One region of the Faecalitalea cylindroides genome, then DNA from elsewhere that is predicted to be linked to it. Evidence: predicted binding sites of a transcription regulator. Region 1 holds the regulator's gene; each other region holds the start of a gene.
What was found. Region 1 encodes Rex, which represses fermentation and respiration genes when NADH is low (regulators of the CRP and FNR family bind a similar motif). Its sites were predicted from a motif close to GTGAANNNNTTCAC; they were not measured.
Positions count from the first base shown of each region.

Region 2: PND65_RS04320 (4Fe-4S dicluster domain-containing protein) is a predicted target of Rex. The motif match lies at 1,732-1,745, and genes of this name have one in related genera.
Region 3: PND65_RS07470 (acyl-CoA dehydrogenase) is a predicted target of Rex. The motif match lies at 3,542-3,555, and genes of this name have one in related genera.
Region 4: pta (phosphate acetyltransferase) is a predicted target of Rex. The motif match lies at 2,249-2,262, and genes of this name have one in related genera.

Region 1 is NZ_JAQLXG010000007.1:26,775-34,773, forward strand. Features, by position in the region: gene PND65_RS05235 (N-acetylmuramoyl-L-alanine amidase) at 1-446, opposite strand, end outside; gene PND65_RS05240 (Rpn family recombination-promoting nuclease/putative transposase) at 681-1,583, shown strand; gene asnS (asparagine--tRNA ligase) at 1,636-2,991, opposite strand; T-box leader at 3,027-3,241, opposite strand; gene PND65_RS05250 (redox-sensing transcriptional repressor Rex) at 3,209-3,859, opposite strand; gene PND65_RS05255 (hypothetical protein) at 3,948-4,562, opposite strand; gene PND65_RS05260 (TIGR03905 family TSCPD domain-containing protein) at 4,565-4,816, opposite strand; gene PND65_RS05265 (Gx transporter family protein) at 4,803-5,321, opposite strand; gene PND65_RS05270 (NusG domain II-containing protein) at 5,318-5,677, opposite strand; gene PND65_RS05275 (ZIP family metal transporter) at 5,697-6,479, opposite strand; gene PND65_RS05280 (hypothetical protein) at 6,490-7,023, opposite strand; gene whiA (DNA-binding protein WhiA) at 7,016-7,963, opposite strand; gene PND65_RS05290 (gluconeogenesis factor YvcK family protein) at 7,977-7,999, opposite strand, start outside.
Region 2 is NZ_JAQLXG010000005.1:59,468-67,466, reverse strand. Features, by position in the region: gene PND65_RS04335 (cation:proton antiporter) at 1-87, opposite strand, end outside; gene PND65_RS04330 (RluA family pseudouridine synthase) at 104-988, opposite strand; gene PND65_RS04325 (HAD family hydrolase) at 975-1,616, opposite strand; gene PND65_RS04320 (4Fe-4S dicluster domain-containing protein) at 1,808-3,325, shown strand; gene PND65_RS04315 (NAD(+) synthase) at 3,384-5,318, shown strand; gene PND65_RS04310 (DegV family protein) at 5,333-6,178, opposite strand; gene PND65_RS04305 (DUF1836 domain-containing protein) at 6,292-6,816, shown strand; gene PND65_RS04300 (hypothetical protein) at 6,813-7,391, shown strand; gene PND65_RS04295 (hypothetical protein) at 7,831-7,999, opposite strand, start outside.
Region 3 is NZ_JAQLXG010000013.1:3,562-11,560, forward strand. Features, by position in the region: gene PND65_RS07450 (YolD-like family protein) at 1-174, opposite strand, end outside; gene PND65_RS07455 (Y-family DNA polymerase) at 164-1,420, opposite strand; gene PND65_RS07460 (LexA family protein) at 1,562-2,152, shown strand; gene PND65_RS07465 (acetyl-CoA C-acetyltransferase) at 2,200-3,405, opposite strand; gene PND65_RS07470 (acyl-CoA dehydrogenase) at 3,678-4,817, shown strand; gene PND65_RS07475 (electron transfer flavoprotein subunit beta/FixA family protein) at 4,838-5,629, shown strand; gene PND65_RS07480 (electron transfer flavoprotein subunit alpha/FixB family protein) at 5,644-6,672, shown strand; gene PND65_RS07485 (3-hydroxyacyl-CoA dehydrogenase family protein) at 6,687-7,523, shown strand; gene PND65_RS07490 (enoyl-CoA hydratase-related protein) at 7,588-7,999, shown strand, end outside.
Region 4 is NZ_JAQLXG010000001.1:219,847-227,845, forward strand. Features, by position in the region: gene PND65_RS01190 (hypothetical protein) at 1-2,175, shown strand, start outside; gene pta (phosphate acetyltransferase) at 2,340-3,314, shown strand; gene PND65_RS01200 (S-layer homology domain-containing protein) at 3,476-5,518, shown strand; gene PND65_RS01205 (sugar transferase) at 5,662-6,273, opposite strand; gene PND65_RS01210 (LCP family glycopolymer transferase) at 6,519-7,999, shown strand, end outside.

The DNA of each region.
Region 1 (7,999 bases):
TATACATAGACTTCATACAAGCCTTGTGAAAGAGAAGCTAAACCAATCCCAGAATCTACACCACCAGAAAAAGTATAGCTGATTTCTTCTTCTGTCTCTACATTTCTAAGAAGTACATTCATCCCCTGCATTGGATCTACATTGCCATCGTATTTATTGGCATAGAACATCATATTCTCACCATAAATCAAATAATCATTGGCTTCATATGCATTCTTGAATTTCTCTGAAACATTTTCTTGAACAACACTTCTATCTAAAAGTTCTAAATATGATATACCCAGTTTATCTAATTGTGTTGGTCTTGTGACATACAAAAAAACAGAAACGCAGCTTAAGGCAATCACGATCACAAATAAGATACAGGTTCTTGGATTATGTAATGCTCGACCAAAAGAACGTAACAATTGAATAAATCTTCTAATTCCTCGCACAAATTTTTTCATACGATATTTATATCAAAGCCTCTAAAAAAAAACAAGACAGGAAATAGCTTAGCTAACATCCATAACGGTATTATTACATTTTTTTAAAATTTTTTTTGTCCTTTTTATCATTTGAGGTGTGATAGATAATTAGGAGGACTATAAGATGAATACAGTAATCTTAAATAAGCAGTTCAATGACAACCGTTTCATTCTGTGCTATCGTACACTTGAGGATAAGGATGGATCCTGCCTATGAATCGATTCGATACCGTTTCCAACCGCTTCTGGTATGATCCTGCTCGCTTTGCCTCTTTCATGAACGCCAATCCATATGCAGGCAAAGATATCATACAGTCTGATGATCTTGTTCCTGTTGATCGCAGATATGATCACTATACCCGTGATGTCATCATGAAATGGACAACAGACAAACAGGAAATGTATCTTGCCATTGAAAACCAGCTGGTCGAGGATCTGACCATGCCGTATCGCAATGCCATGTATGATATGAAAAGCTATGAATCCCAGATAAGGAGACTAAAAAGAAACCACAGGGAAACCAGGGATCTTGAAGATCCTCTTGAAACCATATCCAGGATCAAGAAAGAAGATAGGCTGATCCCCTGCATCACATTTGTGATCTATTACGGGCAGGAAGAATGGAAGCATCATAAAAGCCTGAAGGATATGTTCGGATACAAACAAATAAACGATGCGAATATGCTGGAAAGCAGAATGAACCTGGTCCAGATCTGCAAAGATGATCCAAGACGATATAGAAACAGGGATATCCAGATGTGCATCGACATTGCTCAGCTGATGTTTCAAAAGGATCTGGAAACGATCAAGAAGAGATACAGACAAAAGATCGACAAGGAAGTCGTGATGATGATATGTGCCCTGACAGGATCCAGACGACTGGAATTGATCATAAGCAAAGAAGAAGGAGATGAGATAGATATGTGCAAGGCCATTGAGGAATGGGAAGAAGAAATCAGCAAACAGGCAAGAAATGAAGGAAGGTTAAAAGGCGAAAGAAAACAAATTCTTCAATTTATTCAGGAAATGCTAGAAAAAGGATATACAGATGAAATGATCCTAGGCTTTAAAAGTGTGACAAAACAACTGCTGAAACAAGCTAAATTAAGCCATTAAAAAATGCCAGGTAACTCTAACTTAGAGCTGCCTGGCACTACTTTTTTATAGATTAGAAAATCAAGTTTCTTGGTGTTCTTGGGTATGGTTGAACATCACGAATGTTCTGTACACCACTTAAGTACATTAACATACGGTCAAATCCTAAACCAAAACCACTATGCTTGCATCCTCCAAAACGGCGAAGATCCAAGTACCACTGTAGCGTTTCCTGAGCAATGCCCATTTCTTTGATCTTAGCTTCTAAAACATCATAACGTTCTTCACGTTGTGATCCACCTACAAGTTCTCCTACATATGGAACAAGCAAATCACATGCTGCAACGGTCTTTTGATCATCGTTAACACGCATATAGAAAGCTTTGATTTCTTTTGGATAGTCAATCAAGAATACAGGTCCTTTAACGACTTTTTCACAGATATAACGTTCATGCTCACTTTGAAGATCCATGCCCCAGAAGATATCTTTATTTTCGAAAGTATCTTTTACCTTCTCTAATTCTTTGATAGCTTCAGTATATGTCATGCGTTTAAAGCTCGAATTAGCTACTTCTGTAATACGTTTGATACAGTCTTTATCGATCATTTTTTCAAAGAATTCCATTTCTTCTTTAGCATGTTCTAGACAATATTTAATACAGTATTTGATCATCTCTTCAATGCAGTCCATATTGTCAGAAAGATCGGCAAATGCCAATTCCGGTTCGATCATCCAAAACTCACTGGCATGACGAGTTGTGTTTGAATTTTCTGCACGGAATGTAGGTCCAAATGTATAAACATTACGATATGTCTGGGCAAAAGGTTCTACATGAAGCTGACCGGAAACTGTTAACTGAGCATGTTTGCCAAAGAAGTCTTTTTCGTATTCATCATCTTGACGACATGTTACTGTAAAGCATTCTCCTGCACCTTCTGCATCATTTCCAGTGATTTCTGGTGTATGCACATACACAAATCCACGATCCTGGAAGAACGTGTGGATTGCCATGCTTAAAACACTTCTTAAACGGAACATAGCATAATATGTGTTAGCTCTAGGACGAATATGAGGAATTTCTCTCATATATTCAAAACTGTGACGTTTTTTCTGAAGCGGATAATCGTGATCACACAATCCCAAAACTTCAACACTCGTTGCCTGAATTTCAAAAGGCTGCTTTGCCTCTGGTGTTAATACCACTGTACCTTTTACTTCCAAAGCGGAGCCAAGTGTAATCTTAGATACTTCATCAAAATTATTCAAAGCATCTGTATATACAATTTGTACATTAGAAAAACAAGATCCATCGTTTAATTCAATAAATCCTAAAGCTTTTGATTTTCGATTCGTTCTTACCCATCCTTGTAATACAACTTCTTTTTGATCATACTGCTCAAATGTTTCTTTTAATTTTTTAACTAACATAATACCTTTCCTTTCCATAAAAAAAACGTCCCTGTATCAGGAACGATAATAACCGCGGTGCCATCCGATTTCATACAAAAAGTATGCTCTTTAATGAAAAGATAACGGTCTTCAACCGAAACTGTCTACTTAATTTCTCCAGTTTAACTCAGCAGCTGTTACCTTAGAAAACAAGTACGATCTATCTTTCACCAACGATAGATTCTCTGTAACGCCTTTATTTACCAGACTTCTGCTTCTTTGTCTTTGATTCCAGTGAATTGGTCATAAAAACCAGTTCTTGAATAGATGATACCACATCAATACTTTTAATGACAACCCCCTTAGGTGCCAAAAAATGCTGATGTGTAAAATCTACGATACCTGTAATTCCACAATCGACTAAACGATCCACAGTCTCTTGAACATTATGCGAAATCGTTAAGATCGCTATACGACATCCCTTAGGAATTTTTTCCTCTAATAGATCCATAGAATAGACCTCTACACCAAACTGAGTACCGCATTTAGCTTTATCAATATCAAATGCGCACTCAATTTCACCAACGACATAATCCCATTTATTATAATTCATCAAGGCACGGCCCAGGTTTCCGGCTCCTACTAAAATGATCTTTTCATCAAAATTTACACCAAGCTGACCATTAAAAATTTCGATAAGTTTGTCCACATCATAGCCATATCCTTGTTTACCAAGATTTCCCAGAAAAGAAAAATCACGACGAATCGTTGTTGGTTCAATATCAACAAAACTTGAAAGTTCCTTTGACATAATTCTCTCAACACCGTTTTTTTGTAAGCGACGAAGCGCCTTAAGATAAACTGGATAACGTTGAAGAGTGGCTTTAGGTACATTATTTGTTGTCATAAATACATCTCCATCTGTTCTATTCCTATTCTATCACTTTTTTTATATTTGTGAAATAGTGAACAAATAAAAAGTCATCCTGCGATGACTATTCATGTGAGTTTGGATGAACAGAAAGATCGACTGCTAAACACAATGGGTCAAGCTCTTCCTGCAATACCATTAATCGATTTTCAAAAACATAAGGATACCCTACTCGAATCAAAGTAATATAAGAACCCACATACATGATCAAAGAAAGGATCCAACTTAATACAAAGCTAACATTACAAACCAAAACGATCAAAGCTAAAAAAATGATCGATATAAATAATGATATAAACAAAGCTTTTTTCTTAAAATCTAAAGCCATATTTTTATAATATGGTCTTTTTTTATTTAAGAATGTCAATGTATATTCATCAAAACTATCACTAAATTCAATATTTTTGATGTTCTTGTTGAATTTTTTCATTTTCTTGCATTCGGCCATTTGTTGAATACGTAGTATGCAATACATCATAGCCTTTTTCTTTTCCTGTTTGTGATATTTTTGATAATAAAGCTCCAACAGTTTCATATAATCATTGTCGGATAATTTTGTAGAAATCATGGATTCAGCAATCCCATCAAGGCGCTCGCTCAATACATCGCTAAAAATCAAAGTATTATCTCGAGAGCGTCGTTCGATCTCTTTTAATGCTCCTAAAAAATGATCTGCCATAATTACGCTTTTTTATAAGCCTTCAATGCCTTCGCAATTTGATCTGGGCAGGAAGTCGGTTTATTGTGACAACGAATTCCTTCAAGTTTTTCGATTGCCTCATCAATTGGCATTCCTTTTAATAATGCTGAGATTCCTTGAAGATTTCCATGACATCCTCCAATGACATTTAGATTGTTGATCTTATCATCCTCTACTTCAAATTCAAACAATCTTGAACATACCCCGCTTGGCTGATAATTAAACTTCTCCATATTTTACCATTCCTTTCTGTACTCTTATATAAACCTGATTGCTGATGATCGCAATCAACAAGCCACTTACAATAGATAAAGCCAATAATATCGGCAAAAATAACTGCATAAAATATTGCTGGTATATCAATGTTATCATAATAACCTGGCCAACGCTGTGAAAGCAGGCACCTATAACACTAATTCCATAAATTGAAAAAACTTTTGCCTTTTTAAATATGGTCATCATGATCAAAGACAAGAATCCCCCGGATAAGGACAACCAGAAACTGACCGAAAAAATCGTTCCCATCATCAAAGAAGCTAATACGATACGAAGCAAAGCGACACACCACATAGATGGTATATCCCATAACATTAATGTCAATAAAGAAACGATATTCGCAAAACCGATCTTAAACCCAGGCACAAAGATGACAACAGGCACAAAACTCTCGATAATTTGCAGCATGATTCCACATCCAACCATCAAGGCTAGAAAAATAATCTTACGAGTGCTTTTCATTGTATCAACAGATCCTCTTCTAGATTATCCGCTTCTATGGTAACGACCGTATCATTTGGCAGGCAAACAATAGGAACGTTTGGATCTGAGACAAATCCCTGTTTAGAACAAATATGCTGCGGACTGTTTTCCTGTGTTACGCGAATTTGATTATCTTTGACTTCGATATGTACTTTTCCATTTGTGCCATCAACTTCATACTCTTCATCTTGACTTAGATCAATGCGTAATACTTCTTCATTCTTAACGGTAACAACCGCTGTATTAGAAGCTGGAGCATTATTCAAGATAGGTATGAATAATAAGATCGAAGCTATCATCATAACAACGATCAAAACCTTATCTGCCTTTGTCATAAATGAATTATACAACAAATTAACCCAACGTACTATCTAAAATCATCATGCAGACAAATCCAAGAGCAAATAAGATCGTTCCTATATTGGAGTGTTTGCCATGCTGACTAGAAGGAATCAACTCTTCTACCACGCAATAAACCATTGCACCTGCCGCAAAAGCCAATAACCAGGGAAGCAAAGGCCTGATCAAATGACTGGCAAATATCGTTATGATCGCACCAATTGGTTCAACGATTCCTGAAGCACTACCATATAAAAAAGCTTTAAAACGACTCATGCCTGCCTGATGCAAAGGCATAGAGAGAACCGCACCTTCAGGGATATTTTGAATCGCAATTCCTAGAGCCAAGGCAAAAGCTGCACCCGTACTCATGGCAACACTTTGATCTACGATTGATGCAAACACGATACCTAAAGCCATTCCTTCAGGAATATTGTGTAATGTCATCGCTAGAAATAATTTAGTTGTTTTCGTCCAGGAAGTTTTAATTCCTTCTTCTTCATCGCTGTTCACATGAACATGCGGAATGACAACATCCAGCAGCAACAAAAAACCAATACCACCAAGAAATCCTAAACTTGCGATCATCCATCCAATATTTCCATCATTGTCTGCCTGTTCAATACTAGGTAGTAAAAGACTAAATACACTAGCTGCCATCATAACACCACCGGCAAATCCAAGTAGAGCTTTCTCGACAATTTCCGGAAAATCTTTTTTTAATAAAAATACCATGGCACTTCCTAAAACCGTACCTAAAAACGGAGCCACGACCCCAATCATCACATTAAAGTCCATAATACCCTTTCTAAGTAATATTCACATGTACATTTTTCTCAACCGCATTGCCATAGCGATCGGAAATCTTCAATACGATATCCACACTGCCTGCCTGGGCAGTACTGAAATTTTGATTCACACTATAGGAAACACCACTTAAATCACTGGCATCAAAATACTGTGACCAGTCAATAATCGATTCTCTGGCAACACTGATTTCAGTTGGTGCATTGTTTATTGTTGGTGGTTGAGTGTCTTTGATCTTGATCTTAAACGGATACTCTTTATCCCCATCAACGATCTTAAAATCATATTCCCCTACAACTAGATAATCCATACCACCTGTAATGAATCGATTATCCATCTTTCGAATCCCACTGGAAACAGCTTGAACACTCATATTGGATGTATCATAGTTTTTATCTTCTTTTACATATAGAGCTGGATTAGCATAGACATCTTTTCCCAATTCAATCGTAAATGTCTGTTTTTGAAGTTCAATTTGGCTCGAACATCCTGTACAGACCAACAAACAAATTAATATAATCCATAATTTACGCATTTGGATCCTCCATTACTTCCATAGCCAATTCTTTGATTTTTGCCAAACGATGCTTCATTCCGGATTTTGAAATAATATCTCCATATTCACGATATACTTCATCGCATAACTCATTCATACTTGCTTCTGGAAATTTCTTACGAATCGTAATCACATTTTGGATCTTCTTCGAAATTTTAAGCTTCGATGCATTTTTTTCGATAATCTCGATATATTCCAATTGTTTTTTAGCGGCTTTCATAGCCTTCATTTCATTGGCCACTTCACAATTATCCAAACGTGTAATTTGATTGTAGAAATCTCTTTGAATACGTGAATCTTCAAATTCAAATAAAGCATCCGATGCATTACACAAACGTAAAAAATCAGCAATTTTTTCTCCCGCCTTCATATACACGACAAATTGATTTTTGCGTTTAATGATCTTGGCTGGAAGATAAAAACGTTCCATGAGCTTTTGAATCGTTTTGGCAAGGTCTTCATCTGTACAAGTAATTTCCATATGGTAGTTTGTCGTCTTGGGATCATTGATTGATCCACTAGCTAAAAAACAGCCTTGAAGATAGGCTCTTGCCATTTTTTCAGAGCGAATCATCTTGGAACGAGGTGTTGTATGAAGTCCAGTATCTGTCATGATCTGAAGATCCTGCAATATCTCTTCAGCTTTTTCATAAACTTGAATACGATAGATATTGTTCTTTTTTAACTGCATTTTTTTTAATACCGCTAATCGTGGATCGACATGATAATTTTGTTTCAAAAGTTGAAATACGTGTTTGGCAATCGTCGCATTTTCACTTTGAAAAGACAAATACATACCCTGCCAGTTCATATGCAAACTAGCACGTATTTGAAAAAGCGCACATAACTGTGCCTTGGAGGCATTGGCATCGACTTCATCTTTACATATTTGATTTTTTACTTCACTTGTAAATGACATGCAATTCCTCCTTCTATATTGTTTGTATCACTTCTT
Region 2 (7,999 bases), on a different contig from region 1:
CATTCGAAGTTTTTTAGAAAATAATCCAAAAAGTTTAGTTGATAATAGAATCAAAGCTATATCCAATAAATAGCGGTAACTTTCCATGATGGCTCCTCCTAATTTAATCTTTTATTACAAATTCATGGATTGGTAATGAAAGATCTAGCTGATCAAAACGCAACTTATACGCAATCAGCTGAATATTCATATTTTTTCCTTTATAACCGTATTTCTTATCCCCGACCAGAGGGTGTGAAATACTCGACATCAACGCTCTAATTTGATGAAACCTTCCTGTGTGAAGCTCAATTTCTACCCAGGTATTCATTTTATCCTGCATCAAGACGTTTCCTTCCATATAAGCAATCTTATATCCATCTTTAGGATAATCGGAAACAAGAGCTTTAGTCTTATTTTTATACATATATTTTTTTATGACAAAATTTTTATCTTCTAGATGACCAGATACATATGCTTTATAGTACTTGTGTATTCTTCTTTGTGCTATTGCTTCATTTATAATCCTTGATGCATTAGCATTTTTAGCTGCTATGACAAGTCCTCGTGTATTACGATCTAATCGATTGCAAATGCCTGGTGCAAAGCTGTGTGCATTATTTGGATCGTATTCATTCTTCTCATATAGATAACCCTGAATTCTAGATACAAGTGTATCTTGTGTTTGAGAAGTATCGCTTTGCGATAGCAATCCCACTGGCTTATTAACAATCAATATATTCTCATCTTCATAAATAACATCAAGTTGATTTGAAATGAAATTAGATTCCCTTTGTTTCTCATTCAAAAACTGAGGAGGCAAAAACAAAAGCACAATATCTCCTTTATTCAAGATCTGATCATATGTACAACGTTTTCGATTTACTTTTATCTTTTTGTTACGTATTGCTTTATACATCAAAGATCGTGAAAGATCAGGAAACATTTTCAATAAAAACTTATCCAGTCTTTGATTTGCATCATCTTGTAAGATTTCAATTTGTTTCATAAATGATTTCTAAACTTTCTAATAAACTGTCTGCGATAATGGCATCAACTCTTTCTAATTTTTGTCTTGACTGATGGCCTGTTGTAACCAGGATACAATTTGCTTTAAGCGTATTAGCAACTTCATAGTCATGAATGCTGTCGCCAACAAACCAAATCTCATCTTCTAAAGAACAACTCTCAACATATTTTCTTGCCAGCTCTTTCTTGCTGGAAGCATAGATGTTTTCGATTCCATGAACAGAATCTACATAATCTAAAATGTCGAATTTTTCTATTTGTTTTAAAAGATAATCTTTTCTACTGGCAGAAAGGATACATTGGGGAAAACCAAAAAAATGAGCTTTTCTCAGTGTTTCATAAACATCTTCAAAAAGCTGACAATCATAACTTTTTTCCTGGTAATCTTTCATGTATTCACCAGCCAAAACTTCATACGGAGTCTTATCAAAATTAAATCCAGCTTTTTGATAATAATTTTGAATTGGAAATTCAAATATATCACGATAAGCAGCTAAATCTATTAAAGGATCCAGATTTTTTGAAACCAATAGACGATTGATGCATTCAAAACAAAGATTTACATCATTTAATAAGGTCCCATTCCAATCCCATACAATCCTTTTCATTGATAAAAATCCTCCTTGAATGATTATAACACTTTAAAAAAGAAAAAAAAGTTTAAGTTGCACATGAAAACGATATCATTTATAGTGTTCCCATTTTATACCTGGCTCTTTTATTGTGAAAAAAATAACTTTAATTGTTTCCATAACGAGAAATGTTCGTTATAATGTTATGGAGAGAGTAAGGAGGAAATATGCGAGGAATTTATAACTCAGTAACCGATATAAGACGTAAAGTATTTGCTGCCATTGCCAAAATGGCATATGATGACAATACCGATTACGCAAAACGAATTGAAGAGATCCCATATGAGATCTTGCCGGGTACGAAAGCAAAATATCGTAATAGTATTTTCCTGGAACGAGCTATCATTGGAGAAAGATTACGTTTAGGAATGGGACTTCCTGTACGTGAAATGTCAGAATACGGGGCTTTATCAGATGGTATCGAAGAAAGTACTATTGCTAAAAAATACTATGATGATCCTCTGATCAACATTGTAAAATTTGCCTGCAATGCCTGCCCTGAAAAAAAAGTATTTGTAACAAATGCCTGTCAAGGATGTCTTTCTCATCAATGTACAGAAGTATGTCCTAAAGATGCGATCCATATCGTAGATGGAAAAAGCTTCATTGATCAGGAAAAATGTATTAAATGTGGTCGTTGTATGGATGCTTGTCCTTATAAAGCTATCACAAAAATTGAAAGACCATGTGCTGCAAGTTGTGGTATGGATGCCATCAGCAGCGATGAAGATGGAAAAGCTGTTATCGATTACGATAAATGTGTAAGCTGCGGTCAGTGTTTAGTAAACTGTCCATTTGGTGCAATCATTGATAAAGGTCAGATTTTCCAGACAATTTATGCCATGAAAGAAGGATATAAAGTCATTGCGGCTATTGCTCCAGCTTTTGTAGGTCAATTTGGTCCTACTGTAACACCAGATAAAGTTAAAAACGCGTTGAAAGAACTTGGATTTGCCGATGTTGTTGAAGTTGCTATTGGAGCTGACTTGTGTACGATTGAAGAGGCCGAAGACTTCTTGGATAAAGTTCCTGAAAAACAACCATTTATGGCAACAAGTTGTTGTCCTGCCTGGTCTGTAATGGCTAAAAAACAATTCCCTCAGTTTGCATCTTATATTTCAATGGCTTTAACACCAATGGTATTAACTGGCCGCATGATCAAAAAAGATAATCCAGATGCAAAAGTTGTCTTCATTGGTCCTTGTGCTGCTAAGAAATTGGAAGCAAGTCGTAAATCCATACGAAGCGATATCGACTTCGTATTAACGTTTGAAGAAGTTATGGGTATGTTTGAAGCCAAAGGTATCGATTTAAGTGCTGTTGAAGGTGGAGAGCCTCTTGAAGAAGGTACAAATTCTGGACGTGGATTTGCCGTGAGCGGTGGTGTTGCTAAAGCTGTTAAAGATTTGATCAACAAAAAACATCCGGAAGTTGATGTTAAGATACAGAATGCTGAAGGCTTAAAGAATTGCCGTACAATGCTAATGATGGCTAAAGCCGGAAGATTGGATGGATACCTATTAGAAGGTATGGCTTGCCCTGGCGGATGTGTTGCTGGAGCCGGTACATTACAACCAATCACAAAATCAAGTGTTTTAGTTAAAAAATATGCTAACGAAAACGAAAAACAAACTTCGGATGAATCAGCATATTCTGATCGTCTGCACGAACTATCAAATAGCTAAAAAAGAGATGGATTATTCCATCTTTTTTTTTTATACTATAAAAGAATGTGAGGTAATTATGAAACGATATCAATTTTATAAAGTTGCCAGTGCAACACCTGAAGTATTTATTGGTGATCCTGCTGCAAATAAACTTGAAATTCTTAAGATCATGTCAGAACTTGATCCTGACACGCAACTTGTTGTATTTCCTGAACTTGCATTAAGTGGATACACATGCCAGGATTTATTTTTAGAGGATGTCCTATTAAGAAATGTACGTATTGAATTAGAAGATCTAGTATCTAAGATGCCACAAAATCTTTTGGCCATAGTTGGGCTTCCATTAGTCATTGAAAATCGTCTCTATAACTGTGCAGCTTTTATTCGTAAAAATGAGGTTCTTGCGATACAGGCAAAAACTTATATCCCCTCTTATAATGAATTCTATGAAACAAGATGGTTTTCAAGTGGTAGAGAACTTCCTAAAAATGCAACTGTAACACTTTTAGATAAAGCGGTTATGGTCTCTAATGATATTCTGGTAGAAGATCTTACGACCGGAGCTAAAATTGCTGTTGAAATCTGTGAAGATCTTTGGGTACCAATTCCAGTTAGCACAAAACTTGCTTTAGCTGGATCCAATATCCTGTGCAATTGCTCCGCTTCTAATGAAATCATCTCAAAAGAATCCTATCGAAGAAATCTAGTCATTCACCAAAGTGCTTCGACATACTCAGCTTATATCTATTCAAGTGCTGGAACTAGTGAAAGTACAAGTGATCTTGTTTTCTCTAATCATAATTTAATCGCTGAAAATGGTTATCTGCTTAAAGAGACAACGATCAAGGACAGAAAAAAATTTATTAGCAGTGAAATTGACCTTCAACATTTAATAAGTGATCGAATTCATTTCAAAACAAGCTTCGAAGATTCTTATTCATGCACATGTATTCAAATAAGATCCAATCCAATTGATTCGATCCAGTTAACAAGACCAGTCAATGCTTATCCATTTGTTCCACAAGATAAACAAAAACGAATTGAAAGATGTCATGAAATCTTAAACATTCAGGCTCATGGTCTAGCAACTCGTTTAAAAAAGATACATTGTCAAGATGTCGTCATTGGAATCAGTGGCGGGTTGGACTCAACATTAGCTTTATTAGTTTGCGCTAAAGCGTTTGAAATTAACAAATTTGACACAAAAGGAATTCATGCTATCACAATGCCTGGATTTGGTACAACGCATAGAACTAAGAACAATGCACAAATTTTAATGGACATTCTACAGGTCGATTCAAAAGAGATATCAATCGTACCAAGTGTTAACCAGCATTTTATCGATATTAGCCAAGACCCAAATAAACACGATATTACTTATGAGAATTCACAAGCTCGTGAGAGAACACAGATCTTAATGGACCTTGCCAATAAGACAAATGGTCTTGTGGTTGGAACTGGTGATTTAAGTGAATTAGCTCTAGGCTGGTGTACATATAACGGAGATCACATGAGCATGTATGCAGTCAATGCCAGTGTTCCTAAAACTTTAGTACGTTATATTTGTGAAAGTGTAGCTTTAGATGCAAAACAATCAAACAATCTTAAATTATATAATGTATTAATGGACATTTGTGATACACCTGTATCTCCTGAACTATTACCACCTGATTCTCATGGTAAGATCCAACAGAAAACTGAAGAAGTTTTAGGATCGTATGATTTACACGATTTCTTCTTATATCATATGCTTCGTCATCATGAAGAACCTAAAAAAATCTTCGATTTAGCTAAATTAGCATTCCAGTCTGTTGATTCAAATGTTATATTAAAAGCTGTCCAAACTTTCTATTCACGCTTCTTTACTCAGCAGTTTAAAAGAAACTGTATGCCAGATGGTGTAAAAGTAGGTTCGATTTGTTTTTCTCCTCGAGGTGATTGGCGAATGCCTAGCGATGCATCTAGAAATCTTTGGCTTAAACAAGTTAACGAATTAAATGAGCAGGACTAAGATCCTGCTCATTATTATTTTACGATTTTAATAGCTTGAATTGCACAACATTTAGGACCTCCCTGAGTAATAAATACAGGTGATAGATCAAATATTTCAATAGTTGCATTTGGATATTTTTCAACCAGTGCTTTTTTCACTTTAGAAGCTGTTTCTTCATTAAATGCATGAGATATAGATATATGATATGAATCATCTACATTGCGATTATCGAATTCTTCAAAAATTGAAAGAACCACTTTTTTTAATGTTCGATTTACCGAATGCTTTTCTAAACAGCGTCCATCATCTGATTTTTTCATACAGACAACAAGTTTTAACAAGCCGCCCAAACCAGCTGCTGTCTTTGAAACTCTTCCTCCTCTTTGAAGAAAATCAAAATCAAAAGGTATCAAAAAGGATACATCAGTTTTTGCAGATTCCTCTAACATATATAAAATTTCTTCTTTTGTTTTTCCATCTTTGGCCATTTTTAACGCTTCATTAACCAAAACTCTATGTGGTCCACATAAAGTTTTTGAATTAAATACAGAAATATTATCTGGATAATTACAGCTTTCTTTAGCCATTAAAGCTGAATCGTATGTTCCACTTAAACCAGCCGCCATGGTGATATCAATAACGTCTTGATCTTTACCATATTGATTATATAAATCCATTTTTTCTCCAATTGGAGGTTGTGATGATGTAGGAATTGCTCCATTTTCAATCTTACATAATAAAGTGTCAGAATCTATTGTTTCAAATTCGCGATAATTATCTTTTCCTATTATTACAACTAAAGGTGTAATTTCTAGACCTATATTCATCGCTTGAGATTTTGAATATAATGTTGATGAATCTGAAAGTATTTGAACCATTGTTTTATCCTCATTTCTATACATCCATATTATACTTTCTGGTTTCGAAAGTCAATATATCTGGTTTTAAAAACCATATTGATTAGCAAAACAAAATGTGATATTGTAAGCACATGAAAAATATAGAAGAAATACATAAATCGTTAATAAGTTTTAAATTACCTCGATGGAAAGATCTTCCTGATTTTGATATTTATATGGATCAAGTCATTTTTTATATTAATCAAGAACTCTCACCTCTTTTTTTTGAGGAAAAAGTTATAACATCTAATATGGTAAATAATTATGTAAAAAATAGCATTGTCAAACCGCCAATTAAAAAGCATTATAAACGTTATCATCTCGCATTTTTAATAGTAGTTTGTATTCTTAAAAGATGTTATTCTTTGGCCGAAATATCCAAATTAATAGAAATCCAAAATGAGATGGAACACAGTGATCTTGAAAAAGCATATGATGCATTTTCAATTTGTTTTGAAGAATGTTTACATGCTACTTTTGCAGATGGCGATGATAAAAACCTTCAATACAATGCATCAAATTGGCAAAAGCAATTACTATACAATGTGGTTCGTTCAATCGTTTATAAATTATACGCAGAAGTAGATTTATTAGATAAGAAAGGTAGTATTTTATGACAAAAAAAACATATCCTGCATTATACACAACAAGTGTTAAAGGTACCAATTTTCATCATTCTGGTATATACCCAACTTTATACTTTAAAATTCTTCCTGATGAACAAAGATATCAAAATGATTTAGATTATCGTGAATATATGGACTTTATAAGCCATGAACCATATGATGCAATTGTAAATAAATTTTTATTATCTATTCCAACTAAAATAACAAATGATAAACAAGCTTTTCTACTATTTAAAACTAATGTTGACATCCAAACTGTTAAGCAATTTTGCATTGCCATGTTAGATGAAATTAATTATTTTACAGGTACAAATCATAAAGCAGACTATTACATGACTGAAACCATACTTTTAGAAATCGGGAAAACACCTTCAATTTTTAAATCTTCCAAAATTGGTGAAAAATTAACTAAAACAAATTTAGTAAGTGTAAATAAGATAATTCTTGAAGGAAGCAGTAATAACAATGACAACGGTATTCTAACCTCCTTCGAGACATATTTATACATGAAAAATCAAAATAAGAATGAAGAACAAGATAACGATGAAGAAATCGTAGTTTGGTAACGAAACCTAATTCAAATACATACTTTGAGAATCTGAATACACTATATAGCCTCTCGAGCATACATAAAAACATTAATCAAAATATTTAATACTAATTAGATTAATTAGGAAACATTTCACAATTATACAGAAATATTTCCTTTTATTTTTTTATATCTTCTGTAAATTATTAGGTGATCTTATATATGTCTAAAAACTTATGTAAATAAAAACATGTAGCATTTCTTGTGATATGATGATTTTTTATATAGAGTATATTGATTACACTTAATTTTTGAGTATTAATATTTTATATAAATTGATGAAATCTAAGCATATAAAATTAATAATAATTGTTTGTTAAACATCGTATTAATAAATTAAAAAGGATCTTAAAGTCAGGGAGCTCAGACTCTAAGATCCTTTTCAAATACCAATTTTTTACCAAAATCAAAAATACTTATGATTTCCTTTTTGAGAATGCATAAAACTGTATTAATCCATAAAAAACACAAACTATCATGATTAACCAACAAAATGCTAAAGAAACTCCTACATACGATTTATCATAACCGTTATATAAAATCAATATTCCTAGAGCAATGTACAGAACAGCCTTCAAAAGCATT
Region 3 (7,999 bases), on a different contig from region 1:
CATACCAGGTTGTACTTGATGAACGGTTCTGTCTAAAAGTTCAAGGTCATCGTTGGAAAGCTCTCTTTTTGGTACAATGATCCTTTCTGTTTGTTTGATGATTTCTCGAAATCCTCTTAAAGAATCAAACGATTGAAACATCTGTGCTCGTTGAGCCCGAACTCTAATCGGCATTGTGACCACCTACTAATGTATTTCTTTTTTTGGCTGTGGCTCTTTTTAAGTAATTCATTCCTTTTAAGACAGAATTCTTGCCATATTTATGATGAATTGACAGGATCGTTTGCTGGATTCTTTTTTCTTTTTCAATATCTTCAGGATCGGTAAATAAGTCAAATTGCTCATATAATTCACTTTTTACGTTGCCAAAACTGATGGCAATATGGCGGATGGGGTAGTTAGGATTCACACCTATTTTATATAATCGCTTAAATTCGTCTAATAAAACACGGCACGAATTTGTTGTGTTAGTTATTTGTCGACTCACTCGAGAAGGGGGAATGATATCTTTGGAATATCCGATGAAAAGGGAAATGTGATTTGTAACTAGATGTCGTTCTATTAAAGTTAAAACATTGATATCGACCATTTCTTTCATGACTAAATAAGCATCATCATAGGAATAGTCTTCAAAAAGGATTTGAGAATTGGAAATTGAATTGGCTTGTGGAACATAATTTTTGATATCTGCAATAGTTGTTGGTTCCTTGCCCCAGGAATGATCGATCAAGTATTCTGCATTGACACCAAAAGTTTTATATAAATCTTTTTCAGGATAATGAGCTACACCATATAGATTTTGTATTCCTAAAGCGTTCAATCGTTTTACGGTTCCTGGTCCAATCATCCAAAAATCCGTTAAAGGTGTATGATACCATAATGTTTGTTTAAAGATATCCTCATCAAGATAAGCTATATAATCTGGAGCGTGTTTTGCCATGATGTCCAAGGCAATCTTGCTTAAGAACAAATTGGTTCCAATTCCAGCAGTTGCAGTTATGCCGGTTTCTTTAAAAATATCTTGAATGATCATCAAAGCAATTTGTTTTGGGTTCATTTTATATAGATTTAGATATGAAGAGATATCTAAGAAAGATTCATCGATCGAATAAACATGGATATCTTCGCTGGATATATATTTTAAGAATATTTCATGGATCCTGGCCGCATATTCCATGTATAATTTCATTCTTGGCATGGCAATTTCATATTTGATGTGCTTGGGAATCTCAAAGATCCTTCCTCGACTTTTTATGCCAAGTTTTTTGATTGCAGGTGTGGCCGCTAAAGTAATAGCACCAGGCCCTCTTGTAGGGTCGGCAACGACTAAGTTTACTTTAAATGGATCTAGTCCTCTTTCTACACACTCTACTGAAGCATAAAAGGATTTAAGATCGATACATAAATAATATTTGTCCATCTATATCACTCCTCTGTGAATTCATATTATAACTATCCAATTCTTAAAACAAGATAGATTTGGGAATTTGTAAATTATTTAATGTTTTAATTTTGCAAATAAAATTATATTTGTTATCATATGTAATATGGAGTGATGCATATGACCTTAAGAGAACTGCTAGTGCAATTTGAAATTCAAAATAATTTAAGTCATGCGGATGTAGCTAAAGAAGTTGGTGTATCTGTATCAACTTATTATCGATGGATCAATGGTGAAAGCACAAAGTTAAAAAAAACGACCATTCAAAAACTTTCAACTGTCTTAGATTGCGATGTTGAAAAAGTAATTGAAGAAACAGATCGTATCAAACCAATCTTAGGGAATGTAAAAGCAGGGTATGATCTTTGGGCAGATCAAGATATCGAAGGATATTTGGAACTTGGGCAATCAGATGCTCAGAAAGGTGATTACTTTTTAAGAGTTGTCGGAGATTCTATGGAAGGAGCACATATCTATGATGGTGATCTTGTATATGTTAAGAAGTGTGACACTGTTCAATCTGGACAAATTGCTATCGTAATGATCGAGGAAGAGGCAACGATCAAAAAAGTATATTTCAAAGATGATCTTATGATTTTAGAACCGGCTAACTCAAAGTATGAATCAAAGTTCTTTACAATGAAAGAAGTAGAGGAAACACCCGTTCGGATTATAGGGCTAGTTCGTTTTATTCGAAAAGATCTGGCATAGAAAAAAGCACAGAGAAATTTTTCTCTGTGCTTTCTTTTGATATAAGTTTATTTGCACATTTTGATAATAACAGCTGCTCCTTGACCTCCACCGATACATAGAGATGCAAGACCTGTAGTTAAATTACGTTTTTGCATTTCGTGGATCAAAGTAACAAGGATACGGTTACCAGAAGCACCAACTGGGTGTCCTAATGCAATTGCACCACCATTTACGTTTGTCTTTTTCAAGAATTCTTCACGATCCATACCTGTAGCTTCTTCAAGTTCATGAATAACACCAAGAGATTGTGCAGCAAACGCTTCATTTAATTCAACCAATTCCATATCTTCAATCTTAAGATCTGCATATTTCAATGCGTTCAAGATAGCAGGAGTAGGGCCAAGTCCCATGACACGTGGATCAACACCACCTTGACCAAATCCTACAACTTCACAGATCGGTTTTAAGTTATATTTCTTAACGGCGTCTTCACTTGCGATGATCGTGAAAGAAGCACCATCATTGATACCTGAAGCATTACCTGCTGTAACGGTTCCATCTTTTGTGAAAGCTGGCCGAAGTTTAGCTAGTTTTTCCATGCTTGTTTGACGAGGATGCTCATCTGTATCAAAAACTACTTCACCTTTTCTTGTGGAATAAGTGATAGGAACGATTTCATCTTTGAAGCGACCAGATTCAATAGCTGCCAAAGCTTTTTGCTGACTTGCTAAAGCAAATTCATCCTGTGCTTCACGAGAGATGTTATACTTTTTGGCAATATTATCGGCTGTTACACCCATGTGAATTCCATACATAGCATCTGTTAAACCATCATGCAACATAGAGTCTACGACCGTCATATCACCAGATTTAACACCTTTACGATTCTTATAGCTCAATAAGAATGGAGCGCGTGTCATTGATTCAACACCACCAGCTACATAAAGATCACCAAAGTTTGCCTGAATTCTTAAAGTTGCTTCCATTACAGCTTTTAAACCAGAACCACAAAGCATGTTAATGGATTGAGCACATACTTCTACAGGAATACCTGCTTTAAAAGCAACGTTACGGGCGATGTTTTGTCCAAGTCCTGCAGCAATTACATTACCGATGATAACTTCATCAAGGTTTGCAGGATCAATGTTGGCCTGTTTGATTGTTTCTTTTAATACGGTTGCTCCCATATCGGCAACATCAACGTCTGTCAAGCTGCCCATAAAAGTACCAATTGCGCTACGTTTTGCAGCGACGATATAAGCTTTTCTCATTTTTTACACTCACTTTCTACCTTTATATAATAGGTTTTTACAGTCACATACTAGTCAAAAGGAAAGGGTTTGTCAACACTTTGTGAAAAAAATAATTTGTGTAGAATACTTGTTAAAAAAAGCCAAAAAATAACTAATTAAAAAATTCACAAATTCATTGACTACATGAAAAATACCTTGTAAAATGAGTCTGTGTGAAAAGTTTATCTTTATCATGCTTTTCGATATCCAAAAAATCGAATGGTTCAGAAAAGGAAAGGAGAACTTCATTTATGGATTTCAATTTAACAGAACAACAAAAACTTATGCAGAAGTTGTTCAGAGAAGTTGCGCAAAACGAAGTAAAAGAAAACGCAGCTGATGTAGACGAAAACGAACGTTTCCCAAAAGAAAACGTTGAAGTTATGCGTCAGGCAAAAATGTTAGGTATTCCTTATTCTCGTGAATACGGAGGAGCTGGAGCTGACTATCTTTGCTACATCATGGCTGTAGAAGAATTATCAAAAACTTGTGCGACAACAGGTGTTGTATTAAGTGCTCATACATCTTTGGGTACTTGGCCGATCGCTCAGTTTGGTACAGAAGAACAGAAAAAACGTTTCTTGCCAGACCTATGCACAGGTAAAAGACTTGCTGCATTTGGTTTGACTGAACCAAATGCCGGTACAGATGCTGCTGGACAGCAGACAACAGCTGTTTTAGATGGTGATCATTATGTATTGAACGGTACTAAGATCTTCATCACAAACGCAGGTGAAGCTGAAGTTTATATCATCTTCGCAATGACAGACAAATCAAAAGGAACTCGTGGTATTTCTGCGTTTATCGTAGAAAAAGGAACTCCAGGATTCACTTTCGGTCTTCATGAAAAGAAATTAGGTATCCGTGGTTCTGCTACAAGTGAACTTATCTTCAATAACGTTCGTATTCCAAAAGAAAACCTATTAGGTAAAGAAGGACAGGGATTCAAGATCGCAATGCAGACTCTTGATGGTGGACGTATCGGTATCGCTGCTCAGGCATTAGGTATTGCTCAGGGTGCTATCGATGAAGTTATCCCTTATGTAAAAGCTCGTAAACAGTTTGGTCGTCCAATCGCTAAATTCCAGAACACTCAGTTCCAATTAGCTGATATGCAGACTAAAGTAGATGCTGCAAGATGGCTTGTATATTCTGCTGCTATGGCAAAAGAAGAAGGTCGTCCTTATACAACACTTGCTGCTGAAGCTAAATTGTTTGCTGCTGAAGTTGCAATGGAAGTAACTACAAAAGCTATCCAGTTAATGGGTGGATATGGTTATACTCGTGATTTACCAGTTGAAAGAATGTTCCGTGATGCTAAGATCACTGAAATCTATGAAGGTACTTCAGAAGTTCAACGTATGGTAATTTCTGGTGCAATGTTACGCTAAAGAAAGGAATCTGAATAATTATGAAAATTGTCGTTCTTGTAAAACAAGTACCAGATTCAACTGAAATTACAGTTGATAAAGTAACTGGTACATTAGTACGTGATGGTGTTCCTAGCATCATCAACCCAGATGACCTTGCAGGTCTTGAAGCTGCTTTAGAATTAAAAGATAAAGATCCATCAATCAACGTTACTGTTGTATCTATGGGTCCACCTCAGGCAAAAGGAATGCTTCAGGAAACAATTGCACGTGGTGCAGATGAAGCTTACTTGCTAACAGACCGTCGTTTAGGTGGTGCTGATACTTGTGCAACAAGCCGTACTTTGGCAGCAGCACTTAAGAAGATTGGTTATGATTTGATCATCGCTGGACGTCAGGCTATCGATGGTGATACTGCACAGGTAGGTCCTCAGACAGCTGAACGTCTTGATTTACCTCAGGTAACTTACGTTGATGAAATCATTGAATTAACTCCTGAAAAAGTAACAGTTAAGAAAGCTTTGGAAGACGAAGAACAAATCTTAACTGCTAAAATGCCTTGTGTATTAACTACTTTATCTGGAATGAACAAACCTCGTTACATGAACTGTAATGATATCGTTGATTCTTTCAACAACCCAGTTAAGATCATGACATTTGATGATCTTGATTTAGACCAGTCTGTTGTTGGTTTAGCAGGTTCTCCTACAAAAGTTCACGCTACATTCACAAAAGATGTTAGTGCTGAAACACAGACTTATAACATGCCAGCTAAAGAAACAGCTGAATTAATTGCGAAAACTTTGAAAGAAAAGCAATTGATTACTAAGTAGGAAGGAGAATTTACATGGCAAAATTTGAAGGATATAAAGATATCTATGTTTTTGTTGAACAGAAAAACGGTGTAATCGCTGAAGTTGGTTACGAATTGATTTCTGAAGCAAGAAAACTAGTTGCTTCTATTCCTGAAATGGGATTCAAAGTAGTTGGTGTATTGCTTGGACATCAGATTGCTGACAAAGCTAATGAAGTTATTGCACACGGTGCTGATAAAGTTATCGTTGTTGATGACGTATTATTAAAAGATTACTCAACTCAGTTTTATGCAGATGCATTGACTCAGGTAATCGAAAACTATAAACCAGATTCATTCTTAACTGGTGCAACTGTACTTGGACGTGACTTAGCTCCACGTGTTGCTGCTCGTATTAATGCCGGACTAACTGCCGATGCTACTAAGATTGCTATCGATCTTGATAAAGCTAAAGAGGGAGAAGCATTATTGCTTGTAACTCGTCCTACTTTCGGTGGTAACTTATTCGGTACGATCGTATGCCCAGACACTCGTCCACAGATGGCTACAATTCGTCCAAAAGTATTCGATATGGCTCCAGTTGATGAAACTCGTACTGGTGAAGTAGAAACTTTCTCTCCAAATTGGAAAACAACTGAACCAGAAGTAACAATCGACAAAGTTGTTGAAAAAATCGTTGAAGGTGTGGATATCACAAAAGCAAACATCCTTGTAGGTGCTGGTCGTGGTGCTGAAGGATGCCTAGATGTAGTAAAAGCATGTGCTGAAGAACTTGACGGTGTAATGTGTGCTACTCGTGCTGTTGTAGAAGATGGTTATGCAGACAAGAATATCCAGGTTGGTCAGACTGGTAAGACAGTTCGTCCTGCATTGTATATCGCTTGTGGTATTTCTGGTGCCGTTCAGCATGTTGCTGGTATGGAAAAATCAGATATGATCATCGCTATCAACCGTGACCCAGAAGCAGAAATCTTCAAGATTTCTAACATGGGATTCGTTGGTGATGTAAACGAAGTATTACCTTTACTTGTAGAAGAAATTAAAAAAGCAAAAGCTGCTTAAGGAGATAATAAAAAATGACTAGAAAAATTGGTGTTGTTGGTGCTGGTACAATGGGACAGGGCATTGCTAATGCATTTGCCAGTGCTGGAAATGAAGTAACAGTAGTTGACGTTAAAAAAGAATGGGCAGAAAACGGTGTTGCTAAAATCTGCGCCAGCAAAGATAAATTAGTTGCTCGTGGAAAAATCGACGCTGAAGCTGCTGAAGCTGCAAAAGCTAATTTAAAAGCTGGTGTTTATGAAGATCTAGCTGACTGCGATCTAATCGTTGAAGCTGTTCTTGAACAGATGCCAGTTAAAAAAGAATTGTTCGCTAAATTGGATGAAATCGTTAAAGAAGGCGCAATTTTTGGAACAAACACTTCTTCATTGTCTGTAACTGAAATTGCTAACGGAATCAAACATCCAGTTATCGGTATGCATTTCTTCAACCCAGCTGATCGTATGAAATTAGTTGAAGTTATTTCCGGAGCAAACACTCCAGCTGAAGTTAAAGATGAAATCATTGCTATTTCTAAAGAAATTGGAAAAACTCCAGTTGAAGTTAACGAAGGACCTGGATTCGTTGTTAACCGTATCTTAGTTCCAATGATCAATGAAGCTACTTTCATCCTTCAGGAAGGTATCGCATCTGCATCTGATATCGATACAGCTATGCAGTTAGGTGCAAACCATCCTATGGGACCTTTGGCTTTAGGTGATTTAATTGGTTTGGATATCGTTCTTGCTATAATGGACGTTCTATACAATGAAACTGGTGATTCTAAATACCGTGCAAGCACATTATTAAGAAAAATGGTTCGTGCTGGTAAATTAGGTCGCAAGACTGGTGAAGGTTTCTTCAAATACTAGGATTTTAAAAATTGAAGGCGAACATTCGTTTCGCCTTTTTTAAAAAGGAAAGGAAAAACACAAGATGGAAAACGTATTATTAGAAAAGCAAGGTCACGTTTCAATCATTACGATCAATCGTGAAAAAGCATTAAATGCTTTAAGTACAGCTGTTTTAAAAGATTTAGAAGAAGCGGTAAATACTGTAGAAGCTGATAAAGATACTTACTGTGCGATCATTACTGGTGCTGGTGCAAAAAGTTTCGTAGCTGGTGCTGATATTGCTGAAATGAAAGACAAAACTGTTGAAGAAGCAGCTGAATATGGTGCTTATGGAAACAAAATTTTCCGTGCCATTGAAACAATGCATTGCCCAGTTATCGCAGCTGTTAATGGTTTTGCATTAGGTGGAGGATGCGAACTTGCTATGGCATGTGATATCCGTGTTGCAAGCGAAAACGCTGTATTTGGACAGCCAGAAGTTGGATTAGGAATTA
Region 4 (7,999 bases), on a different contig from region 1:
AAATATGATGCTGAATATAGCTATCGTCCTTTCGAAGAAAATGATTTAAAGAATGGTGTTAAATTAACTTCCACAGTTGAGTTACCAGATGGAGATACTGATTATAGCGCAATTAAGGTTGATCCGCTGAATGATGATGAAGTACTTAATGGTTTTGAAAAAGATTTTGTTGTTCCAGCTGGTTCAAAAATCAATTTGACATTAACTCAAAAAGGAACCACTAGTAAGGCAGCCTATACATTATCTTTAGGAACATACTATGTTCCAACTGAAGCAGAAGATACAGTTGATAAATCTGAGCTAAAAGCTTGGATTGATAAAATTAATGCATTGAATCCAGATGATTATACACAAGAGTCATGGAATAAATTACAAGGAGATTTGGATATAGCAGAAATGTTCTATGAATTAGACGGATTCAAACAGGAAGAAATTGATCTAGTTGTTGATAGATTAGAGCAAAACTTCAATGCATTAGTACCAGCTGATAAAACGGCTCCAACTGTAGATCTTTCTTATGAAATGACAGATGAAGGAGTTAAAGTAACACTAACTGCTGATGAAGCAATCCAATCTATTGATGGATGGACTAAAGTAAGCGATACTCAATATCAAAGAGTTTATGCAGGTGCAGTAGATGAAACGATTACTGTATATGATCTAGCTGGAAATGAAGCTGAGGTACAATTAACATTAGCAGATAAAACTGCATTGAAAGAAGCTATCGAGAATTTTGGAAATCTTGAAGGATCAGGATCTGTTTACGATAACTATGTAAAAGTTTTGAATAATGGTAAAGCATTATTAGAGGATCCAGAAGCAACTCAAGTGAAGGTAGATAATGCAGCAAGAAATATTGAAACTTGCTATTATAAAGTTTTAGTTGCTGCTTTAAATACTAAATATGATCCAGATACATTTGATTATAGCAAGTATACAACTGACTCTATAATTCCTGTACAAAATATGTATGGTATTACTCATAACAGAACAAATAACAGTTACCAGGAAAGTGAAGCACAGGGTAATATTGGACAGATGAAAGGCTGGTATGAAGAATACTTGAAAGCAGAAGCTGGATTAACATTGGCAGCTCAAGATGAAAAATACATTGGATTTAATCCTGATTCTACTTCAGTTGATGATCGTCAGGGTAATTTTGCAGTAACTGGTCAAGAAGTAGTAGAAGTTGATGGTGTTAAGAAAATTCGACTTCATGTATCATTCTACAATGATGGATTACATCCAATTTATGGAGAAGAATTACCAAATGCAAATGGAAGTACTGAATTTGATAAATTCAGTATCGGAAAAAATGATGCAAAGGCCACAGTTCGTACATATACTTCAGAATTTGGATCTAAAAGAACAGCATGGTTGAAAAATATAACTTATTTGGATGGTCAAACTAGCTACAGCAAAGGTTTCCAAGGTACATTTGATATCAATGATGGAGAACAGTATGTAACATTTGAATATACAAAAGGTTGGGATAATACATATTCTCCATGGTATTACAATATTCAACTAATGGATATGGTGGATCCAGAATGCACAGTAACTTATTCTAATAATGGAAATCCTACTAATGAAGATGTTACGGTAACTATTCAAGCTAATGAACAACTTCAGCCTGTAGAAGGATGGACTTTATCAGATGATGGAATGTCATTGACTAAGACATATTCAGATAATACAAGTGAAACGGTTACGGTTAAAGATTTGACTGGTAATGCAATTGAAGTTCCTGTAAATGTAACTGGTATAGATAAAGAAGGTACTACAGTTAAAGTTAAAAATGAAACAACTGAAGATGGTGTATTGGTTACAATCGAAACAAGCGAACCAATTCAAACTCCAGATGGATGGACAAAAGTAAGTGATACAAAATATACTAAACTTTACACAGAAAATACGAGTGAAGATATTATAGTATATGATTTAGCTGGCAATGCTACAAAAGCTCATGTAACAGTATCTAGCATAAGTAAACCAGGAACAGGTGGATCTGATCAGGATAAGAATCAAGGAACGGAGACAAAGAAAGAAGAGTCTAAGAAAACAGATGGAACAAATACAGGTGTATTTGTTGGAACTGGATTATTTGCTGGATCAGCAACTGCAGCTGCAGCTGGTGCTGGTTTATTAGCGTTCTTGAAAAAACGTAAAAAATAAGAAATAATACATTTTCCCCGATTATTATGAACAGGAATCAGGATTCTGGTTCCTGTTTTTTGGCATTTACAAAGTGTAAATTTGCATGCTAAAAACTTCACATTGTTTTAGTGGAAAAGCGCTTGCAATTAGTCTATACTAGACACGAAAAGAGGTTGTGAAAAATGATTATAAATGAACTAGAGAAAAAAGTGACTGGCTCAGGGACCAGAATTGTATTTACAGAAGGTTGGGATCCACGTGTTCAGGAAGCTGCAATCAAACTGGTAGAAAATAATATCGTGGTACCTATTTTATTAGGAGAGCCAGAAGAAATTGAAGCTTGTGCCAAAGAAAATGGTTTTGATGTTTCTAACATCCAGCAGATGTCACCAAAATCTTTCGATAAAATGGAAGAAATGGCAACCAAAATGGTTGAGTTACGTCGTGGTAAATTAGACATGGAAACATGTAAGAAAATGCTTCAACATACAAACTATTTTGGAACTATGCTTGTTCAAATGGGCTATGCTGATGGATTATTAGGGGGAGCTACTTATAGTACAGCAGATACAGTTCGTCCAGCTTTACAGTTAGTTAAAACAGCTCCAGGTAATGCCTTAGTAAGTTCTTGTTTCTTACTTGTAAAAGGTGATCAACAGTACATCATGGGTGACTGCTCAATCAACATCAATCCAAATGCAGATGAATTGGTTGAAATCACAATGCAGACAGCTCACACAGCTAAACAGTTTGGTATCGATCCAAAAGTAGCCTTGTTGTCATATTCAAGCATGGGTAGTGCAAAAGGTGAATGTGTTGCGAAAATGACTGAAGCTTCTTTACGTTTAAAACGTATGCCTATTGATTTTGAAATTGATGGGGAAATGCAGTTTGACTGTGCAGTAAGTCCAGAAGTTGCTGCATTGAAAGCACCAGATTCTAAAGTAGCAGGTCATGCTAATACATTTATTTTCCCTAACTTATCTAGTGGTAATATTGGCTATAAAATTGCTGCTCGTTTAGGTGGATGGGAAGCTATTGGACCAGTATTACAAGGTTTAAATGCTCCAATCAATGACTTATCTCGTGGATGTACAGCACAAGAAATCTACAAGATGGCTATTGTTACAGCTGCTCAAAAATTCTTAGATATTTAATTAAAAGTCTTTAGACTAGCTTAGCGCTAGTCTTTTTATATGCAATATGACTGGTTTTTATATGAAAGACATCATATAAATATGTTTAACTAATTGTCGATTAATTGACTTTTAGAATGAAATCCTTTTTAATGAGTTTGTATATAGCAAAGGGGAAAAAAATGAAAAAAATATTAACAACGTTTTTAATTTCAGTTTTGACGATTTTAGGAGTAAGTTATCCTGTGCATGCTCAATCAGATTCATCTACTTTTGAAGTTGGAGAGATACAAAGAGAAGATCAGCCAATTACGAATGTGGATGAAAATGGGAATGTAACTTTTATTGATGCAGATGCAATGGAAGAAGAGATTTCAAGTACACCAATGGTAATGGCAAATGATACAAGCTCTAGATCTATAGATGTAGGTGTTGTCAATTTTAGAACAAAGTCTAGCGCTAATGAAAATACATTGTATGTGGAAGATAGTACCAATAAACAAGGATATTTAAATGGTTATGCAGCAAGTGATGGAGCTTTTTTAGGTTATAATTCGGATTATTCGAAAGTTAAATTCAAAATAGCTGGTGTTATTGGTTGGGTAGATTCTAATCAAGTAAGCATTGTGGATTATAATAGTGTTTCGTCTGTTAGCTATTATGTCGTAAATTCAGGTGTTCTATATCATGTAACTACAAATAATATTTATCAATCTAATTATGCTTCAAAAGTAATGATTGGATATAATCCAGGCTATTTACAAGAAAATGTGCCATATTATAGTTATGATGGACATTACTTCTATACTTCATATCAATCAATGATAAATGACTATCGTGCTGGCAGTTATACGTCTAGTGTGAATTCTAATGATCCATATTTTAATTATTTTCAATACTTACCTCATCGTTCAAAAACAGCGCATACTACATCTGATTTCGATAATTTAACAAATTCTAAAGCAAACGGAAAATTAAATGGTTTAGGTTCCTATTTTATTGAATATCAAAACCAATATGGTACTAATGCGGCTTTAATGTATGGAGTGGCTGTACTTGAAAGTGGTTGGGGAACTAGTAATATTGCTAAAACTAAGAACAACTTGTTTGGGCATGGTGCAGTTGATTCAAATCCTTATTATGGAGCCAATGGATATGATACGCCTGCAGACAGTATTTTGTACCATTCTAAAATTTTTATCTCAGAAGGATATTGCGATCCATTAGATTATAATGGACGATATTTTGGATCACATTTAGGGGATAAAGCTAGCGGAGTTAATGTTAAATATGCATCTGATCCATATTGGGGAGAAAAAGCAGCAAGTATAGTCTGGCAATTAAATGGCGCTTCACAAAATGATGATTATAGTAGGTATACAATTGGAATAAAAACAAAAGGCATTAATATAGAGGTTCATAGAGATCCTACACTGTCTTCTACAACTTTGTATCAAAGCGGTTCTGCAGATTATTATCCAATGATTTTATTAGCGGAAACTCAAGGAGATAATGTATCTGGCAATAACATTTGGTATAAAATTCAATCAGATCCAACATTGGATGCATCTCGTTCGCAAATTGTACAAGATCAAGGAGAATACGATTTTAATAATTTTTATGGTTATATAAATAGTCACAATATGTTTAAAATCATTCAAGGTTCTAATTCATGGTTTCATGATGTCTATACGACAGACTGGTTCTATGAATCTGTAAAATACGTCTATGACAATGGACTGATGACAGGACTTAACGAAACGACCTTTGGACCATATGAAAACCTAGCCAGAGCACAGTTTGCCGTTATCCTGCACAGGATGAATGGTTCACCGGATATGGAATATACAAATAAGTTCCCAGATGTAGCCGATAATCAGTGGTATACGGATGCAATCCTATGGGCAAGTGATATTGGAGTGGTCACAGGATACGAGGATACAGGAAAATTTGGCCCTGGAGACAATATCAACCGAGAACAGATGGCCGTGATGATGTATCGATATGCGAATTATCTTGGATATGATACAAGTGCAAGAGCCAACATAAGTAAATATACAGATGCTGGCAATGTAAATGAGTTTGCCAAAGAAGCGATGTCCTGGGCAGTTGGAGAGGGAATCATCACAGGAAAATACAATGAAACCCAGCTGGATCCACAGGGGAATGCGAGCCGTGCTGAATGTGCGACGATCATCATGCGATTTATAGAAAGTTATAAGTAAAGAAACCCGAGAATCAAAAAATTCTCGGGTTTTAATAAGTTGTAAAGTAAAAATGTAAATTTATAATGTGGATAAAGTGTAGATTGTTTATATAAGATAATAAATGGATTAATTCGTACAAAACAGTGTAAATAAATCACAATCTACTCTTTATCTTTATGTATCGTTCCAGTTCCACCTTCGACAACTCCTTCGTGTTTTAGTACAGAAGTAATTGTCATCCAGAAACATTTGCAGTCAAAGCCAAAACTCATATTTTTAACATAGTCACCATCCAGCTTGGCTTTTACATCAATTTCAAGTTCATCACGTCCATTGACCTGTGCCCATCCAGTAAGTCCAGGAAGAATATCATTGGCATGATATTTATCTCTTTCTTCAATCAAATCGTATTGATTCCAAAGAGCAGGTCTAGGGCCAACGATAGCCATGTCTCCTTTTAAGATATTAAATAACTGTGGGAGCTCATCTAAAGAGGTTTTTCTTAAGAATTTTCCAATACTTGTAATGTATTGATCTGGATTTTCTAATAAATGAGTTGGTGTATCTTTGGGCGTGTCAATTCGCATTGTTCTAAATTTATAGATATTAAAGTAGGTTTTATGAATGCCTACTCTTTTTTGTTTAAAGAACACAGGCCCTGGACTTGTAATCTTTATTAATAGAATCAAAATTAAGAGAACAGGGGATAGAATAACAGTACCTAATAAACTTACTATGAAATCAATCAATCTTTTTATATATTTTGCATAAATCATAATTTCACTCCATCTAAAAAACCATAACTAGTATAGCATAAGTCTTGTTGGGAGTGAGATTGAATCTATTTGAATATTAGGTAAATAGCAAGAAAATAATAAGTTATTTGTAAAAAATGGTATAGATGATTTGATTATTTTGCATATTTAATAAATATTTAGTAAATCTTAAATGAAAATTTGACATTTTAAAAAGAATCGTTTTTAATAATTTCATGAGAAAAAATGAGAAATCCAGAAATATGGATAAAAAAAGACGTAAATTTCGCTTTGGAATCATTACGTTTTTATTTTCAATTATAGCTACAATTTTATCGATATTGTTTGTTATACAGATTTTGGCTATGGGAATATTACCGTTACATTTATCTGTGCCTTTATCATTGATAGCTATAACTATTTGTCTAATTATATTTGTGATTGCTAATTTCATAAAAAAAAGAGGAATCATTCATTTTTTTTGTGGATTTTTAGCTTTGGTTCTTTGTGTTGTATTTGCGGTGGGAAATAATTACATTTATAGAACGAACACAATGTTAGAATCTGTTACTAACTTAACAAATAAAATGACAAATACAGTATCAATTATTACAATGAATGGTAGTGGAATAGAGAACCTTTCGGATTTGAATGGTCTTACTGTTTCTTCTGCAGAATCAATGGATAAGGATGCTACTGATCGTTGTATTTCTGATTTAAATTCAGAAGGAGTATCTGTTAATTTAGTAGATTACGAAAATTATCAAGCTGCATTGGCAGCTCTATATAATAACGAAGTTAATGCGATGGTTCTAAATGAGGCGTATCGAGGACTGCTTCATGAGAATGAAGAGTTTACTGGGTTTGGTAACATAACTACTATCATTCATAAAACTGTATATTATACTGAACGTGAAAATACAATAGAAATATCAAAAGATGCTGTCAATGTCGTAAGTGAACCATTTACGATATTGATAAGCGGTAATGATTCATATGGTAGTTTAAATGAAACTTCTCGTTCGGATGTAAATATGCTAGTTACGGTGAATCCAAGTACGCATAAGATTCTTTTGACTAGTATACCTAGAGACTATTATTTAAAGATGGCTTGTTCTGCTTCTTCAACAGACTGTCCAGAAGGTTCATACGATAAGTTAACTCACAGTGGTCTTTATGGTGTTGATTCTACAGAAAAGACTATTGAAGAAGCATTTGGTATAGACATTAACTATTATGTTCGAGTTAATTTCTCTAGCTTGGTTAATCTAGTAGATGCTTTAGGTGGTATTGATGTGGAAGTTGAGCCAGGTTTAGAAGTTGACACTTTCTATGCTAATGGAACAGAAGGTGTTCATGCTGGTACAAATCATTTAGATGGAGAAAGAGCCTTAGCTTTTGCAAGAGAACGTTATGCTTATGCAGATGGAGATATTCAAAGGAATAAAAACCAACAACAAGTATTAATGAGAATGTTTGAAAAAATTGCTTCACCAAGCATGATTGTGAATTTTGGTAATTTTGTTGATGCATTAGGTGGTGCTTTTGAGACAAATATGTCAAGTGAAGATATGTTGTCATTAATTCGTTATGAATTTACATTCTTTCCTGATTGGACTTTTGAACAGTGTAGTGTTGAGGGATATCAAGATACGATGTATAGCACGGTATTAGGAGATTATAGTGCTGTGACAATAGGAAATACGCAGTCTATGGATATCGCTAAACAAAAAATTCAAGCTGT